3 regions of the Streptomyces sp. NBC_01429 genome follow, and region 1 is predicted to be linked to each of the others. Evidence: predicted binding sites of a transcription regulator. Region 1 holds the regulator's gene; each other region holds the start of a gene.

Evidence for each region. Region 1 encodes HrcA, which represses chaperone genes, less so after heat shock. Its sites were predicted from a motif close to TTNGCACTCNGNNNNNCNGAGTGCNAA; they were not measured.
Region 2: the regulator HrcA is predicted to act here: its motif matches at 4,420-4,446, upstream of groL (chaperonin GroEL).
Region 3: the regulator HrcA is predicted to act here: its motif matches at 3,161-3,187, upstream of groES (co-chaperone GroES).

What each region holds. Positions count from the first base shown of each region.
Region 1 is NZ_CP109599.1:5,472,599-5,478,687, forward strand. Features, by position in the region: gene OG627_RS24010 (SpoIIE family protein phosphatase) at 1-210, shown strand, start outside; gene hemW (radical SAM family heme chaperone HemW) at 371-1,603, shown strand; gene OG627_RS24020 (DUF3097 domain-containing protein) at 1,664-2,491, opposite strand; gene OG627_RS24025 (MBL fold metallo-hydrolase) at 2,525-3,268, opposite strand; gene hrcA (heat-inducible transcriptional repressor HrcA) at 3,466-4,482, shown strand; gene dnaJ (molecular chaperone DnaJ) at 4,483-5,622, shown strand; gene OG627_RS24040 (nitronate monooxygenase) at 5,860-6,089, shown strand, end outside.
Region 2 is NZ_CP109599.1:3,432,066-3,438,154, reverse strand. Features, by position in the region: gene OG627_RS14650 (alpha,alpha-trehalose-phosphate synthase (UDP-forming)) at 1-251, opposite strand, end outside; gene OG627_RS14645 (hypothetical protein) at 351-569, opposite strand; gene OG627_RS14640 (glucosyl-3-phosphoglycerate synthase) at 608-1,618, opposite strand; SAM riboswitch class I at 1,823-1,950, shown strand; gene thrC (threonine synthase) at 1,968-3,257, shown strand; gene OG627_RS14630 (ubiquitin-like small modifier protein 1) at 3,332-3,607, shown strand; gene OG627_RS14625 (cold-shock protein) at 3,991-4,194, shown strand; gene groL (chaperonin GroEL) at 4,573-6,089, shown strand, end outside.
Region 3 is NZ_CP109599.1:2,993,598-2,999,686, reverse strand. Features, by position in the region: gene OG627_RS12675 (hypothetical protein) at 1-39, shown strand, start outside; gene OG627_RS12670 (hypothetical protein) at 120-497, shown strand; gene OG627_RS12665 (class I SAM-dependent methyltransferase) at 513-1,823, opposite strand; gene OG627_RS12660 (polysaccharide deacetylase family protein) at 1,907-2,980, shown strand; gene groES (co-chaperone GroES) at 3,334-3,642, shown strand; gene groL (chaperonin GroEL) at 3,741-5,363, shown strand; gene OG627_RS12645 (SDR family NAD(P)-dependent oxidoreductase) at 5,508-6,089, opposite strand, start outside.

The DNA.
Region 1 (6,089 bases):
GACACCCTGCTCTGCGTCACCGACGGTGTCACCGAGCGCCGCTCCGGCCGCCGGATGCTGGACGACGGCGACGGGCTCGCGCGGGCCCTGGCGGAGTGCGTGGGGATGACGGCACAGGGCGTGGCGGAGCGGATACGGCGTGCGGTGCACGAGTTCGCCGAGACGCCGCCGGGGGACGATCTGGCGCTGCTGGTGCTCCAGGCGGAGTGAGGGCCCGGGGTTCCGGCGCGGGGTTCCCGTACGGGCCCGAGGTTTCCGTGCAGTCCCTGGGCTCCCGTACGGGCCCGGGGTTCCCGTACGGGCCCCGGGCTCCCGTACGTCTGTGCGCCCGGCGGCGCCGGACACCGCTCCCGTACGGGACACTGGGGACATGCCTTCCGCACTGCCCGACGGTGACCCCATGCCCGAGACCGGCGCGCTGCCCCCGCACGCGCTGGCGGGCGCGGCGGACCGGCCCCTCGGCTTCTACCTGCACGTTCCGTACTGCGCGACCCGCTGCGGCTACTGCGACTTCAATACGTACACGGCGACCGAGCTGCGCGGTTCCGGCGGTGTCCTGGCCTCCCGCGACAACTACGCCGAGACCCTGGCCGACGAGGTCCGGCTGGCCAGGAAGGTGCTGGGCGACGACCCCCGGCCGGTCCGTACCGTATTCGTCGGCGGCGGCACCCCCACGCTGCTCGCCGCCGGGGATCTCGTACGGATGCTGGGGACGATCCGGGACGAGTTCGGGCTCGCGGACGATGCCGAGATCACCACCGAGGCGAATCCGGAATCGGTCGATCCGGCCTATCTGGCGGCCCTGCGGGAGGGCGGCTTCAACCGGATCTCCTTCGGGATGCAGAGCGCGAAGCAGCACGTGCTGAAGGTGCTGGACCGTACGCACACCCCCGGACGCCCCGAGGCGTGCGTGGCGGAGGCGCGCGCGGCCGGGTTCGAACACGTCAACCTCGACCTGATCTACGGCACGCCCGGCGAGAGCGACGACGACTGGCGCGAAACCCTCGCTGCGGCGCTCGGGGCCGGCCCCGACCACATCTCGGCGTACGCGCTGATCGTCGAGGAGGGCACCCAGCTGGCCCGGCGCATCCGGCGCGGCGAGGTCCCGATGACGGACGACGACGAGCACGCCGACCGCTATCTGATCGCGGACCGCGCGCTCTCCGAGGCGGGCTTCTCCTGGTACGAGGTGTCCAACTGGGCCACCTCCGAGGCCGCCCGCTGCCTCCACAACGAGCTGTACTGGCGCGGCGCCGACTGGTGGGGCGCGGGCCCCGGCGCCCACAGCCACGTGGGCGGCGTGCGCTGGTGGAACGTGAAACACCCCGGTGCGTACGCCCAGGCGCTCGCGGAGGGCCGCTCACCCGGCGCCGGCCGCGAGATCCTCGCCGACGAGGACCGTCGCGTGGAGCGCGTCCTGCTGGAGCTGCGGCTCCGGGACGGCTGCGAACTGTCCCTGCTGAAGCCCGCCGGAGCGGCGGCGGCCGACCGCGCGGTAAGGGACGGCCTCCTGGAGACCGGTCCTTACGCGGAGGGCCGCGCGGTGCTGACGCTGAAGGGGCGGCTGCTGGCGGACGCGGTCGTCAGGGACCTGGTGGACTGACTCGGCGGCCAAGCCCCCTGGGGCGGTGTTCACGGCACGTCCGGGACCTTTCCCCGGCGGTCAGACGTCACCACCGGCCGTGACGAAGTCGATCAGCTCCTCCACCCGCCCCAGCAGCGCCGGTTCCAGGTCCTTGTAGGAGTGCACCTTCGACAGGATGTGCTGCCAGGCCGCGCCCGTGTTCTCGGGCCAGCCCAGCGCCCGGCACACGCCCGTCTTCCAGTCCTCGCCCCTCGGCACCCTCGGCCACGCCCCGATGCCCACCGAGGACGGCTTCACGGCCTCCCAGACGTCGATGTACGGGTGGCCCACCACCAGGACGTCCGCGCCCGTCACCGACGCCGCGATGCGGGACTCCTTCGAGCCGGGGACGAGATGGTCGACCAGCACGCCCAGACGCGCGTCCGGCGCCGGGGCGAACTCGGCGACGACGGCGGGGAGATCGTCGATGCCGCCGAGGTACTCCACGACCACCCCCTCGACGCGCAGGTCGTCGCCCCAGACCTTCTCGACCAGCTCCGCGTCGTGCCGCCCCTCCACATAGACGCGCCCCGCCCTGGCGACCCGCGCCCGGGCGCCCGGGACGGCGACCGAGCCCGAGGCCGTACGGGCGGGCCTGGCCGGTCCGGCTGCCGAGGGGCGTACCAGGGTCACCACCCGGCCCTCCAGCAGGAAACCGCCGGGCACCAGCGGGAAAACCCGGTGTTTGGAGAAGCGGTCCTCAAGAGTGACCGTCGGGCCCTCCGCGGTCTTCTCACAGCGGATCACCGCGCCGCAGAAGCCCGTCGACACCTCCTCGACCACCAGGTCCGGTTCGGCGGGCACCTCCGGCGCGGGCGTGGACCTCTTCTTCCACGGCGGGGTCAGATCGGGGCTGTAGCTGCGCATTCGCAAGACGATAAACCGGACGGCCCGCGAGGGCTACGACACGCCGAAACGCGCCGCCAGCGCGTCCCGTTGCGCCCTGACGAACGCCGCGTCCACCACCGCCCCGTGCCCCGGTACGTACACCGCGTCCGGGCCGCCCAGCGCCAGCAGCCGGTCCAGCGCGGCCGGCCAGCGGGCGGGGACCGCGTCCGGGCCCGCCTGGGGCTCCCCCGACTCCTCGACCAGATCGCCGCAGAACACGACGCGGGGGGAGCCCGGCACCACCAGCGCCAGATCGTGCGCGCTGTGGCCGGGGCCGACACGCGCCAGCAGGACGTCGCCGACGGCCTCCCCGCCCCCGCCGTCCCCCAGGCCGATCGTCACCTCCCCGGACACCGCGTGCCGGGGCGCCACCAGGAGGTCCACCGCCTCGGCCGCCTCGGCCGCCGCGAGCCCCTCCCGCACAGCGTCCTCGTACAGCGGCGTACGGTCCGCCGCCAGCAGCTCCGCCATCCCCACCGCGCCGTACACCTCGGCGCCCGCGAACGCCGCCGTGCCGAAGACATGGTCGAAGTGCGGATGGCTCAGTGCGATATGCGTCACGCGGTCCCCGCCGAGCAGCGCCCGCGCCGCCGACCGGAGTTCCGCGCCCTCCCGGACCGAGGATCCCGTGTCGAACAGCAGGGCGCCGCTGTTCCCGGCCACCAGCCCGACCGTCGCGTCCCACCCCGGCAGCCGCCGCCGGCTCACTCCGGGAGCCAGCCGCTCCCACCCGCGCTCGTTCCCATCGACGTCCATACAGGGACGCTACGGGAGGCTCCCGGCAGCCGCCGGGTCCGCGGGGGCGGGACCCGGCGAGGTAGCGTGGTCGGCTGCCTTGCTAGGGGTGTGCCCCACGGCCGTACACTGACACGGGGAGTACTGGCACTCCCCGTGAGCGAGTGCCAAGCAGATGCCAGGCGGATTGCGACGGACGACAGCTGGAGGTGTGCCGCATGCTCAGCGAACGCAGGCTTGAGGTGCTGCGCGCGATCGTCCAGGACTACGTCGGCACCGAGGAGCCCGTCGGCTCCAAGGCGCTCACCGAGCGGCACAAGCTCGGCGTCTCTCCCGCCACCGTCCGCAACGACATGGCGGTGCTGGAGGACGAGGGCTTCATCGCTCAGCCGCACACCAGCGCCGGGCGCATCCCGACCGACAAGGGCTACCGGCTCTTCGTCGACCGGCTGGCCGGGGTCAAGCCCCTGTCGCTGCCCGAGCGCCGCGCCATCCAGAACCTGCTGGACGGCGCCGTCGACCTCGACGACGTCGTGGGCCGTACGGTGCGGCTGCTGGCGCAGCTGACCCGGCAGGTCGCCGTCGTCCAGTACCCCTCGCTGACCCGTTCGACGGTGCGGCACGTGGAACTGCTGGCGCTCGCGCCCGCCCGGCTGATGCTCGTCCTGATCACGGACACCGGACGGGTCGAGCAGCGCATGGTCGACTGTCCCGCGCCCTTCGGCGAGACCTCGCTGGCGGATCTGCGGGCCCGGCTCAACAGCCGGATCGTCGGCCGCCGCTTCGCGGACGTCCCGCAGCTGGTGCAGGACCTGCCCGACTCGTTCGAGCAGGAGGACCGCGGGACCGTCTCCACGGTGCTCGCGATCCTGCTCGAAACCCTGGTCGAGGAGACCGAGGAGCGGCTGATGATCGGCGGCACCGCCAACATCACCCGCTTCGGACACGACTTCCCTCTGACCATCCGGCCGGTGCTGGAGGCGTTGGAGGAGCATGTGGTGCTCCTCAAGCTGCTCGGCGAGGCGGCCGACCCGGGCATGACCGTACGTATCGGGCACGAGAACGCCCATGAGGGCCTCAACTCCACGTCCGTCGTCGCGGTCGGCTACGGTTCGGGCGACGAGGCAGTCGCAAAACTCGGCGTGGTCGGACCGACCCGCATGGACTACCCCGGAACGATGGGAGCGGTACGCGCAGTGGCACGTTACGTCGGACAGATCCTGGCGGAGTCGTAAGTGGCCACGGACTACTACGCCGTACTCGGCGTGCGCCGCGACGCTTCACAGGACGAGATCAAGAAGGCATTCCGGCGGCTCGCCCGCGAGCTGCACCCGGATGTCAACCCCGATCCCAAGACGCAGGAACGCTTCAAGGAAATCAACGCCGCCTACGAGGTGTTGTCGGACCCGCAGAAGAAGCAGGTCTACGACCTCGGCGGCGACCCCCTCTCGGCCAGCGGCGGGGGAGGCGGCGCCGGTGGCTTCGGCGCCGGCGGCTTCGGCAACTTCTCCGACATCATGGACGCGTTCTTCGGCACGGCGTCGCAGCGCGGCCCGCGCTCGCGCACGCGGCGCGGCCAGGACGCCATGATCCGGCTGGAGATCGACCTCAACGAGGCGGCCTTCGGCACGACCAAGGACATCCAGGTCGACACGGCCGTCGTCTGTACGACGTGCTCGGGGGAGGGCGCCGCACCCGGCACCTCCGCCCAGACCTGTGACATGTGCCGGGGCCGTGGCGAGGTCTCGCAGGTCACCCGGTCCTTCCTGGGCCAGGTCATGACCTCGCGGCCCTGCCCGCAGTGCCAGGGCTTCGGCACGGTCGTACCGACGCCGTGCCCCGAGTGCGCGGGCGACGGACGCATCCGGTCGCGCCGTACGCTCACGGTCAAGATCCCGGCCGGTGTCGACAACGGCACCCGCATCCAGCTCGCCGGCGAGGGCGAGGTCGGCCCCGGCGGCGGCCCCGCGGGCGATCTCTACGTCGAGATCCACGAGTTGGCGCACGCGATGTTCCAACGGCGCGGCGACGACCTGCACTGCACGGTCACGGTGCCCATGACGGCGGCGTCTCTGGGCACGAAGTGCCCGCTGGAGACGCTGGACGGCGTGGAGGACATCGACGTACGTCCAGGCACCCAGTCCGGCCAGTCGATCCCGCTGCACGGGCGCGGCATCACGCATCTGCGCGGCGGCGGCCGGGGCGACCTGATCGTGCACGTCGAGGTGATGACCCCGTCCAAGCTCGACCCCGAGCAGGAACGGCTGCTGCGCGAGCTGGCGAAGCTGCGGGGTGAGGAACGGCCCACGGGGCAGTTCCAGCCTGGACAGCAGGGGCTGTTCTCGCGCCTCAAGGACGCGTTCAACGGGCGGTAGGCGGGTCCTGCCGGCCGGGGGTCCGGGGGTCGGCCCCCGGGACAGCACCGTCAGCCGGGGCAGCAGGGGCTGTTCTCGCGCCTCAAGGACGCGTTCAACGGGCGGTAGGCGTTTGATCGCCGGGAGGGGCCCAGGGGATCTTCCCCTGGGCCCCTCCCGCGTCCGTCGCCCTCTCTGTCACACAGCTGACGCGACACCGATTCGGAGCTGTCACAGAGGACATGGCACGATGCCTGCATGTCCTCCGTACTGACCGATCTCTGCCGGTATCCGATCGTGCAGGCCCCCATGGCGGGTGGCGCGTCCTGCCCGCAGCTGGCCGCGGCCGTCTGCGAGGCCGGCGGTCTGGGGTTCCTCGCCGCCGGGTACAAAACGGTGGACGGTCTGTACGAAGAGATCAAACAGCTGCGCGGACTCACCGCCAGACCCTTCGGCGTCAACCTCTTCATGCCGCAGCCGAACTACGC
Region 2 (6,089 bases), 2.0 Mb from region 1:
CGCTGCCCGCCGGTGTCCGCCGGGTCGAGCCTGCCGTCCAGCCGCCGCACGGCCTCGCGGTCGCCCTCGCCGAGCGCCGCGCACACCCACACCGCGTCCGTGTCCGGGCCGATGGCCGAGAGCCCCGACACCAGCCCGCCGCCGCCCCTCTTGGCCACCAGGGCGCCGTCGTCGCGCAGGGTGTACGAGACGGGGCCGCGGTTGGACGCGACGAGGACGCGGGCGGGCGGGGCGGGGTGCTCGGAGACCATGTGCCGAAACCTAGCCCGTACGGGAAACGCTCAAACGTACGGACGGTGGCGCACTGACGCCACCGGCCCTCGCCCCCGGCTGCCTCGCCGGCTCGTCGGTCAGTCGCGCCGGCCGCGCGTGGCGGCCACTGCCACCACCCCGGCTCCGGTCAGCGCGAGCGCCACTCCGCCCAGCAGCCACAGCCGCTCGGCGGAGGTCCCGGTCTGGGCCAGGGCGCTCACCGCCCACTGCTTCATGTCCATGAAGCGCGGGTCCATGAAGCGAGGGTCCAAGAGGTTCGGGGCGAAGAGGTTCGGGGTCAGGAGGTCGCTGCTCATGGAGCGAAAATCTAGACATTAGATATGAAAATCTACCGTTACGCCGCGCGTCCGGCCGGGTACTCCGCGATCTCCCGCACCGGCGGCCGCTCCTCCGTGTCCACCGCGTGCGTGCGCGGCGTGAACCCGTCCGAGCCCCGCTCGAACTGCGTCAGCCTCGGCCGCACCAGATGGCCCCGGGAGAGCCGCAGCTGCGCCGTACGGTAGATCGCGGCGGCCATCCGCCCCAGCGCCCGGTCGTCCTGGTGGCGGTGGCGCCGTACCCCGACGTCGACCTGGGCCAGCGCGTCGAGCCCCACCGTGTGCAGCGCGTCCACCAGGAGCCCCAGCTCCACCCCGTACCCCACCGGGAACGGCAGCCGCTCCAGCAGCGAGCGCCGCGCCGCGTACTCCCCGCCCAGCGGCTGTACGAAGCCGGCCAGCAGGGGCCAGTGCAGGTTGAGCAGCGGGCGCGCCACCAGCTCCGTCACCCGGCCGCCCTGACTGACCTGGCCCCCGGTCTGGGCGCCGGTCTGGCCGCCGGTCTGCCCGCCGAGTTGCCCGTCCTGCCCGGCGGGCAGCGCCAGCGGGCGGTCGTACATCGCCTTCACGAACTGCACATCGGGCTCGGTCAGCAGCGGGCCGACGATCCCGGAGACGAAATCCGCCGAGAAATCCCGCAGATCCGCGTCCACGAAGCACACGATGTCTCCGCGCGTCACCAGCAGCGACCGCCACAGGACCTCGCCCTTGCCGGGCAGGGCGGGCAGCCGCGGCAGTATCGCGTCCCGGTGCACCACCCGCGCCCCGGCCGCGGCTGCCACCTCGGACGTACGGTCGGTGGAGCCGGAGTCGATCACCACCAGCTCGTCGACCAGCCGGTTCTCCACCATCAGCTCGCGGCGGATCACGGAGACGATCTCCCCGACCGTCTCCTCCTCGTCCAGTGCCGGAAGCACCACACTCACGGTGGCGCCCCGGGCGGCTTTCGCCGCCAGCAACTGGTCGAGCGTACGGTCGGCGGCGGACCAGGAACGCCTGGTCAGCCAGCGTTCCACCTCTTCCAGCACGTTCGGTACTCCCTGCGCTGATCCATAAAACGTGATCCATCTCGCGGTGCGGACGACTATCTCAACCGTCCACTCCTTCGGTTACAGTCTTGAACAACACCGCTGACCACCGCATGCCGGGGTCAATAGGTGAAACACCTGATACATCCGAAACAGATGAAACAGGTGTCACAAACGCACCGGGCCCCGGGTCCGGCGCCATAGCGCTCATCCAGAGGGACTGAGGGAACGGCCCGTTGAAGTCCCGGCAACCCTCCCGCCGACCGCGAGGTCACGGTGGGGAAGGTGCCAATTCCGTCTTGTGGCGAAGTACGTCGCGAGGAAGATGAGGAGAAAGGGCCTCGCCATCATGGCTGTGCAGACCGTCCGGAGCACCAGCACCACCGTCGACCTCGGACCCGCCGCCGCACTCTCGTGCCGCGAATGCGGAGAGCGCTTCGACCTCGGCCCCATTTTCGCCTGTGCGAGCTGTTTCGGGCCGCTCGAAGTCGCCTACGACCTGCCGAGCGGCGGCCCCGACGAGCTGAAGAAGCGCATCGCCGAGGGACCCGACAACATCTGGCGTTACGCGCCGCTGCTGCCCGTCCCCGCCGACGTGGCCTCGAAGCCGAACATCAACCCCGGCTTCACCAAGCTCGTCAAGGCCGACAACCTCGCCCGTGAGCTGGGCATCACCGGCTCGCTGCACGTCAAGGACGACTCCGGCAACCCGACGCACTCCTTCAAGGACCGCGTCGTCGCCATCGCCGTCGAGGCCGCCCGCGTCTTCGGCTTCACCACGCTCTCCTGCTCCTCCACCGGCAACCTCGCCGGCGCCGTCGGCGCCGCCGCCGCCCGCGCCGGCTTCCGCTCCTGCGTGTTCATCCCGCACGACCTGGAGCAGGGCAAGGTCGTCATGGCCGCGGTGTACGGCGGCGACCTGGTCGGCATCGAGGGCAACTACGACGATGTGAACCGCTTCTGCTCCGAGCTGATCGGCGACCCGCTCGGCGAGGGCTGGGGCTTCGTCAACGTCAACCTCCGTCCGTACTACGGCGAGGGCTCCAAGACCCTCGCGTACGAGATCTGCGAGCAGCTCGGCTGGCGCCTGCCCGACCAGCTCGTCATCCCGATCGCCTCGGGATCTCAGCTCACGAAGATCGACAAGGGTCTTCAGGAGCTGATCAAGCTGGGCCTGGTCGAGGACAGGCCGTACAAGATCTTCGGCGCCCAGGCCGAGGGCTGCTCGCCGGTCTCCACCGCCTTCAAGGCGGGCCACGACGTCGTACGGCCGCAGAAGCCCGACACCATCGCCAAGTCCCTGGCGATCGGCAACCCGGCCGACGGACCGTACGTCCTGGACATCGCCCGCCGCACCGGCGGCGCCGTCGAGGACGTCAACGACGAGCAGATCGTCGACGCGATCAAGCTGCTGGCGCGTACCGAGGGGATCTTCGCCGAGACGGCGGGCGGGGTCACCGTGGGCGTCACGAAGAAGCTCATCGAGGCAGGGCTCCTCGACCCGACCCTCACCACCGTCGTCCTGAACACCGGCGACGGGCTGAAGACCCTCGACGCCGTGGCGCCGACGACCGGACCCACCGCGACCATCCGCCCGAGCCTCGACGCGTTCCGCGACGCGGGCCTCGCGGTCGGCTGACGCGACGCCCCGGGACCTGCGACCCGCAGGGACCCACGACTCCGAAACTTCCGCAGAAAGGCTGGGCATCCGTCATGAGCGTCAAGGTCCGCATCCCCACCATCCTCCGTACCTACACCGGCGGACAGGCCGAGGTCCCGGCGGAGGGCGCCACCCTCTCCGAGGTCATCCAGTCCCTGGAGAGCAGCCACCCGGGCATCGCCGCCCGCGTCCTGGACGACCAGGGCAAGCTGCGCCGCTTCGTGAACGTGTACGTGAACGACGACGACGTCCGTTTCGAGCAGGGCCTGGAGACCGCGACCCCCGCGGGCGCCGGCATCTCGATCATCCCGGCCGTCGCGGGAGGCTGACCCTCCGTACGCACGCCGTGCGCGACGCGTACTCCCCGTAACCGGCATGGCCCTCTCCGCACGAGAAGCGGAGGGGGCCATTCTGCATGGTTGAGCAGGATAGAGTGAGGGAAGGGCCCCCCGCCGATCGGAATCGGCGCACGCGAGAACGCGACAACATGGGGCCGAACTCCAGGTGGCCTTTGCGTGATAGGTGCGCTTTGCCCGGCCCGACTTGCCCTGGATCGCAGCGAATTCAACGCTATGCGAGTTCGGCCATGCCCAGATTTCCCCGCCGATTGCCCTGTTGCAGAGGGCAGTTGGGCAGATACATTCAGCCGCGGTCGACGCGTTCCGGCGCGAAGTGTGGCCCCGTGCAAGGGCCAGTAATAGGGGAGTTAGGCATGGCTCAGGGCACCGTCAAGTGGTTCAACGCGGAGAAGGGCTACGGCTTCATCGCGGTAGACGGTGGTGCGGATGTTTTCGTCCACTACAGCGCGATTCAGATGGACGGCTACCGCACCCTTGAAGAAGGTCAGCGAGTGGAGTTCGAGATCTCGCAGGGCCAGAAGGGTCCGCAGGCGGACATGGTCAAGCTCGCCGTCTGATCCCGGCGCGATCGGCCACCGACGCACTCACGACGTACTCACCACGCACCGCACGTCACTCACGCACGTGGGGCCCGCATCCAGAACATGGATGCGGGCCCCACGTGCGTGACCCGTGCGTGACCGCTCCGGAGGCGCTCGCGCCCTCCCGTCACCCGGCCGCCACCCTTCATCGATGCTCTGTGGGCGCTTGCACTCTCGGGGGTCGAGTGCTAATTATTGGCGTTAGCACTCTGCAAGTGAGAGTGACAACTTAGGACCGGGTCGGTGAGGCCCGCAGAGCCGGTGGGGCAAGGAACCACACGACTCTCAGGCCGTCCGTCGCGGGCGCCAGCGCGGTCCGGAGAAATCCACCCCAGTCCGGGAGGACCACTTCACATGGCCAAGATCATCGCGTTCGACGAGGAGGCACGGCGCGGTCTCGAGCGCGGGATGAACCAGCTCGCCGACGCCGTCAAGGTCACCCTTGGTCCCAAGGGTCGCAACGTCGTCCTCGAGAAGAAGTGGGGCGCCCCCACGATCACCAACGATGGTGTGTCCATCGCCAAGGAGATCGAGCTCGAGGACCCGTACGAGAAGATCGGCGCCGAGCTGGTCAAGGAAGTCGCCAAGAAGACGGACGACGTCGCCGGTGACGGAACGACCACCGCGACCGTCCTCGCCCAGGCGCTCGTCCGCGAGGGCCTGCGCAACGTGGCCGCCGGCGCCAACCCGATGGCCCTCAAGCGCGGTATCGAGAAGGCCGTCGAGGCCGTCTCCGGTGCCCTGCTGGAGCAGGCCAAGGACGTGGAGACCAAGGAGCAGATCGCTTCGACGGCCTCCATCTCCGCCGCCGACACCCAGATCGGCGAGCTGATCGCCGAGGCCATGGACAAGGTCGGCAAGGAAGGCGTCATCACCGTCGAGGAGTCGCAGACCTTCGGTCTGGAGCTCGAACTGACGGAGGGCATGCGCTTCGACAAGGGCTACATCTCGGCGTACTTCGCCACGGACATGGAGCGTATGGAGGCGTCGCTCGACGACCCGTACCTCCTGATCGTCAACTCCAAGATCGGCAACGTGAAGGACCTCCTTCCGCTGCTGGAGAAGGTCATGCAGTCGGGCAAGCCCCTGCTGATCATCGCGGAGGACGTCGAGGGCGAGGCGCTGTCGACCCTGGTCGTCAACAAGATCCGCGGCACCTTCAAGTCCGTCGCCGTCAAGGCCCCGGGCTTCGGTGACCGCCGCAAGGCCATGCTCAACGACATCGCCATCCTCACCGGCGGTACGGTCATCTCCGAGGAGGTCGGCCTCAAGCTGGAGAACGCCGGTCTCGACCTGCTGGGCCGTGCCCGCAAGGTCGTCATCACCAAGGACGAGACCACCATCGTCGACGGTGCCGGTGACAGCGACCAGGTCGCCGGCCGGGTCAACCAGATCCGCGCCGAGATCGAGAACAGCGACTCGGACTACGACCGCGAGAAGCTCCAGGAGCGCCTCGCGAAGCTGGCCGGCGGCGTGGCCGTCATCAAGGCCGGCGCCGCGACCGAGGTCGAGCTGAAGGAGCGCAAGCACCGCATCGAGGACGCGGTGCGCAACGCCAAGGCCGCCGTCGAGGAGGGCATCGTCGCCGGTGGTGGCGTGGCTCTGCTCCAGGCTTCCTCGGTCTTCGAGAAGCTTGAGCTGACGGGCGACGAGGCGACCGGCGCCAACGCCGTGAAGCTCGCGCTGGAGGCTCCCCTCAAGCAGATCGCCGTCAACGGTGGTCTTGAGGGCGGCGTCGTCGTCGAGAAGGTCCGCAACCTGACGGTCGGCCACGGCCTGAACGCCGCGACCGGCGAGTACGTCGACATGATCGCCGAGGGCATCATCGACCCGGCGAAGGTCACGCGCTCCGCTCTGCAGAACGCCGCGTC
Region 3 (6,089 bases), 2.5 Mb from region 1:
CGGATCCCGGTCCGCCGGGGCGGTGGCGCACATCGCTGAGGCTGTTGAGGCCGTTCCTACGGTGTCCGGCCTATCCTGAATGAGGAACGCGTGCGCCATTCAGGGCTAAGGGGCGGCGGATGGACTGGCTTTGGTGGGTTTTCGTCTTCTTCATCGTGGGTGGCTTCGGCTGGATGGCCGACACGGGCCGTACCGCGCTCAAGACCCGGCACGAGCGCAGAATGGAGCGCTTGCGGCTGGTGGAGCAGGAACGCGAGAAGGAACGGCTGGCGCTTGAAGAGGCGCACAAGCAGCCGGAACCTGTCTGCGGCTGCTCACACCATCTGGCGGTCCACGACCGTCAGGGCAAGTGCCACGAGGACGTGGAAGCGCCCGTGGAGTGGGACGAGGAGAAGAAGCCCCTGCGGTACGAGCGCCGCCAGTGCAACTGCCAGCAGTACATAGGCCCTCAGCCGCTGTCCCGGATCTACGCGGACGAGCTGACGGACCTGGCCTGAGGTCTGCTGCTCGGGTCAGGCACCGACCGGGTGGCCGATCAGCATGGTCGGCGCGCCCGCCGCCCTGGTGAGGAAGACCGTGGCGGCGTGCGGGCCCTTGAGTTTCATGCGGCGGCGCAATTCCTCCGGCTCCACGGCGGAGCCGCGCTTCTTCACCGTCAGGACGCCCACCTCGCGCTCGCGGAGCAGGGCCTTGAGCCGCTTGAGGTGGAAGGGCAGCTCGTCGGTGATCTCGTACGCGGTCGCGTACGGGGTGGGGCGCGCCTCGTCGGCCGTGATGTAGGCGATCGTCTCGTCGATCAGTCCGCCGTCCAGCTCCTCGGCCACCTCGGCGACCAGATGCGCGCGGATGACGGCGCCGTCGGGCTCGTACAGGAACCGGCCGGTGCGGCGGACGGGCGGATCGGGCAGGCCGCGGCCCGTCAGGGTGACGGTGGCGCCGGACGAGAGCAGAGTGGCGCGGCGCGTGCCGGGGACGACGGCGCCCGGCCGGTGCCAGAGCACGGCCTCCTTGACATCGCCGCCGTACGAGATCCACTCGGCCTCGAAGTCGTCGGGGACCAGCTCGTGCGGAATCCCCGGGGCGATCTTGATCGCGCCCGTACCGACCCGGCGCACCGCCTCGATCGCCCAGGACAGCGGCGGTGAGTACGCCTCCGGGTTGAAGATCCTGCCCCGGCCGCCGCGCCGCGCCGGGTCGATGAACAAGGCTTCGGCGCCGGTCAGGTCGTACTCCAGCACATCGGCCCGCGTCACCGTCACGGGCGGTCCGCCGGGCGCCAGCGTGCGCAGATTGGTGCGGGCGATCTCGCAGGTCAGCGGGTCGATGTCGACGGCGGACACGGCGAGGTCCGCGCGTACCAACTCGATGGCGTCGCCGCCGATACCGCAGCACAGGTCGGTGACCCGGGGCGCTTCGCCGTCCGCCGGCGCCATGAGGGCGCGGAACCTGGCCGCCCGGTGGGCGGCGACGGCGCCGCGGGTGGCCTGCTCGACGCCGTTCGGCGTGAAGTACATCCGGTACGCGTCCCGCGCCCCGAACTTCACCACCGCGCGCTGGCGCAGCCGGGCCTGGGCCAGCGCGGCCGAGACCAGTTCGGCGGGGTGATCGCGGCGCAGCCGGGTCGCCACCGCCAGTTCCGCCGCGGGGTCGTGGTCCCGCAGCTCGGCGAGGAGGGACTGCCCCTCGACGGAGAGCAGCGGCGCGAGGAGGGAGGGGGCGGGTTCGGCGGGCGCGCCTTCGGCGGGCGCGCTGTCGAAGGGCGTGCCCTCGACGGCGGGGGAGGGGGTGGCGGGGGTGGAGGCGCGGTCGGTCACCCGGTCCATTGTGGGCCAGCCGGGGGACGGTGCGCGTCCCGGCGGCGGTGTCGGCCGTGCGGAGGCGTTCCGCGCTGACAGGATGCGGCGCCATGCAACTAGTACGACAAAACGAAGAAAATACCTCAAAGGGTACGGGAGATGCGGGGGTCTCCGCGGCGTCGCGGAAGCGCGCCGGACGCCCCGCCCGCGGACACCGGCGCCTGGGGCGGGGCCGCGCGGTGCTGGCCGTGCTGCTGGTGGCGGCCATCGGCTCCGGCTGTGCCGCCACGGAGTCCGGCGGACCGGCCACGCCCGGCAAGTCCGCCGACGGCCACCAGGGCCACGACGGAGGGCCGGGGCACGACAAGGGGCACCCGGCCGCCGGGGCACCGCACGGGCAGCAGGGGAAGGGTGAGGCCGGGGCCCTCTCCACGAACGCCGAGGCGGTGCGCCGGGCGCAGGCGGTGCGCGCCGTCGCGGCCAAGAAGTGGGGACTCGCGAAGACCCCGTTGGCCGCGCCCCCGCCACCCGCCGTCAAGCCGAAGATCACCAACCGTGAGGGCTTCGAGATCGCGGACGAGCAGGAGGGCGAGAACCTGCCGCCCGTCTTCACCACCGTCCCCGTCAAGGACCGGGTCGTCTTCCTGACGATGGACGACGGTATGGAGAAGGACCCCGAACTGCTGCGGATGATGACCGAGCTGAAGATCCCGTACACGGCCTTCCTCAGCGACTACGTCATCAACGACAACTACGGCTACTTCAAGCAGATGCAGGACCGCGGGGTCACCCTCCAGAACCACACGCTCAACCACAAGTACCTGCCGGGGCTGTCCTACGAGGAGCAGAGGCGCGAGATCTGTGACCAGCAGGACAAGCTGGAGAAGCGGTACGGGAAGCGCCCCACCCTCTTCAGGCCGCCGTACGGCAACTACAACGGCGACACGGTGCGGGCCGCCAAGACCTGCGGGGTGAAGGGGCTGCCGCTCTGGACGGCCGAGGCGTATCCCGACCGCATGGAGTGGCGCGAGTGGGACAAGGACCTGCACCCCGGCGACATCGTCCTCACGCACTTCCGCGGGCGCGACGACTGGAACGCGACCATGCCCGATCTGATCAGGGCCGCGATGAAGCGGATCACGGACAAGGGGTACGCCGTGGCCCGGCTGGAGGACTACATGTGACCTCCGCGGTATGAGCCCCGCGCGCCGGCCGCCGTCCGAAGGGACGGCGGCCGGCGCGCGGGGCCGCTCACGCCGCTTCCCGCGCCGCTTCCCGTGGCGGAACCCTTGGCCACGGGTGTGCGTTCCCGTAGCGAACCCCCTCGTGGATCCGCGTGGAGCGAACCGCCACGACGGCCTGAATTGGCACTCCGCTTGACCGAGTGCTAATCGCGGTCATAGTCTCAGGTCTGGCACTCCCCACTGGAGAGTGCCAAAGCGCGACTAGCAGGTCCGGCACCCGCGACGACGGACCCATCTGGTCGCCACCCTCAGACAGTTAACCCCGTGAGATCTCCGAAGGGGGAGGTCGGATCGTGACGACCGCCAGCACCAAGGTTGCCATCAAGCCGCTCGAGGACCGCATTGTGGTCCAGCCGCTCGACGCCGAGCAGACCACGGCCTCTGGCCTGGTCATCCCGGACACTGCCAAGGAGAAGCCCCAGGAGGGCGTCGTCCTGGCCGTGGGCCCGGGCCGTTTCGAGAACGGCGAGCGGCTTCCGCTCGACGTTTCCGTCGGCGATGTCGTTCTGTACAGCAAGTACGGCGGCACCGAAGTGAAGTACAGCGGCGAGGAATACCTCGTCCTCTCGGCTCGCGACGTGCTCGCGATCATCGAGAAGTAATTCACCGAAAGTTTTGCTTTTGAGCTGCGCCCTCGGCCACCCAGCGATTGCCGGGCGGACGGGGGCGCAGTTCATTCGAGAGGACAAGAGAAGCAGCCATGGCGAAGATTCTGAAGTTCGACGAGGACGCCCGTCGCGCCCTTGAGCGCGGCGTCAACAAGCTTGCCGACACGGTGAAGGTGACGATCGGCCCCAAGGGCCGCAACGTCGTCATCGACAAGAAGTTCGGCGCCCCCACCATCACCAACGACGGTGTCACGATCGCCCGCGAGGTCGAGCTCGACGACCCGTACGAGAACCTCGGCGCCCAGCTCGTGAAGGAGGTGGCGACCAAGACCAACGACATCGCGGGTGACGGCACCACCACCGCCACCGTGCTGGCCCAGGCGCTGGTCCGCGAGGGTCTGCGCAACGTCGCCGCGGGCGCCTCCCCGGCCTCCCTGAAGAAGGGCATCGACGCCGCGGTCAAGGCCGTCTCCGACGAGCTGCTCGCGACCGCCCGCCCGATCGACGACAAGTCCGACATCGCCGCCGTCGCCGCGCTCTCCGCGCAGGACGACCAGGTCGGCGAGCTGATCGCCGAGGCGATGGACAAGGTCGGCAAGGACGGTGTCATCACCGTCGAGGAGTCCAACACCTTCGGTCTGGAGCTGGACTTCACCGAGGGCATGGCCTTCGACAAGGGCTACCTGTCCCCGTACATGGTGACCGACCAGGAGCGTATGGAGGCCGTCCTCGACGACCCGTACATCCTGATCCACCAGGGCAAGATCGGCTCCATCCAGGACCTGCTCCCGCTGCTGGAGAAGGTCATCCAGGGCGGTGGCTCCAAGCCGCTGCTGATCATCGCCGAGGATGTCGAGGGCGAGGCGCTCTCCACCCTCGTCGTCAACAAGATCCGTGGCACCTTCAACGCCGTCGCGGTGAAGGCCCCCGGCTTCGGTGACCGCCGCAAGGCCATGCTCGGCGACATCGCCACCCTCACCGGTGCGACCGTCATCGCCGAGGAGGTCGGCCTCAAGCTCGACCAGGCCGGTCTGGACGTGCTGGGCTCCGCCCGCCGCGTCACCGTCACCAAGGACGACACGACCATCGTCGACGGCGCGGGTGCCGGCGACGAGATCACCGGTCGCGTCAACCAGATCAAGGCCGAGATCGAGTCCACGGACTCCGACTGGGACCGCGAGAAGCTCCAGGAGCGTCTGGCGAAGCTGGCCGGTGGCGTGTGCGTGATCCGGGTCGGCGCCGCCACCGAGGTGGAGCTGAAGGAGAAGAAGCACCGTCTGGAGGACGCCATCTCCGCGACCCGCGCCGCGGTCGAGGAGGGCATCGTCTCCGGTGGTGGCTCCGCTCTGGTGCACGCCGCCAAGGTGCTCGAGGGCAACCTCGGCAAGGAGGGCGACGAGGCCACCGGTGTCGCGGTCGTCCGCCGCGCCGTCGTCGAGCCGCTGCGCTGGATCGCCGAGAACGCCGGCCTTGAGGGCTACGTCATCACCTCCAAGGTGTCGGAGCTGGACAAGGGCCACGGCTTCAACGCCGCCACCGGCGAGTACGTCGACCTGGTGAAGGCCGGCGTCATCGACCCGGTCAAGGTCACGCGCTCCGCCCTGGAGAACGCCGCGTCCATCGCCTCGCTGCTGCTCACGACCGAGACCCTGGTCGTCGAGAAGCCGGCCGAGGAAGAGGCCGAAGCGGGCGGCGGCCACGGCCACAGCCACTGATCACCCTTTGCGGCTGAGCCGCCGCCGCTCTCGCGGAGGTGGCTGCTCGCCGTCGTGGTTCCTCGATCGAGGGCCGCGGCGGGCGAGCGGGCCCGGTACCCCTTCAGGGGTGCCGGGCCATTCGCGTCACCAGGGCCATTCGCGTCACTTGGGGCCGTACTTGCGCCCCGTCTTCGACGTGATCCCGCCGAGCAGCCCGCGCGGTGCCAGCTTCACCGCTCCCATCAGCGCCTTGTACCGGGGATCCGGTACGGACACGGTCTTGCCGCGGGCCAGATCCGCCAGCGCCGCCGTCACCAGCTTGTCCGCGTCCAGCCACATCCAGTCGGGGACGTTGTCGACGCCCATCCCGGCCCGCTCATGGAACTCCGTCCGCACCATGCCGGGACACAGCGCCATCAGCCGCACCCCCGAATCCGTCAGATCCCGGGCCACCCCCTGGGTGAACTGGACGACCCACGCCTTCGAAGCCCCGTACGTCCCGCGCGGCACGAACGCGGCCACCGACGCCACATTGACGACCCCGCCCCGCCCGCGCGTCTTCATGCCGGTGACCGCCACCGTGGTCAGCCGCAGCACCGCCTCGCAGTGCACCTTCAGCATCGTCAGCTCGTCGGCCACGGAGACTTCGAGGAAGCGCCCCTTGTTGCCGAACCCCGCGTTGTTGACGAGCAGATCGACCGGTGCTCTCCGGTCGGAGAGCCGCTTCTCCACCGACTCGATACC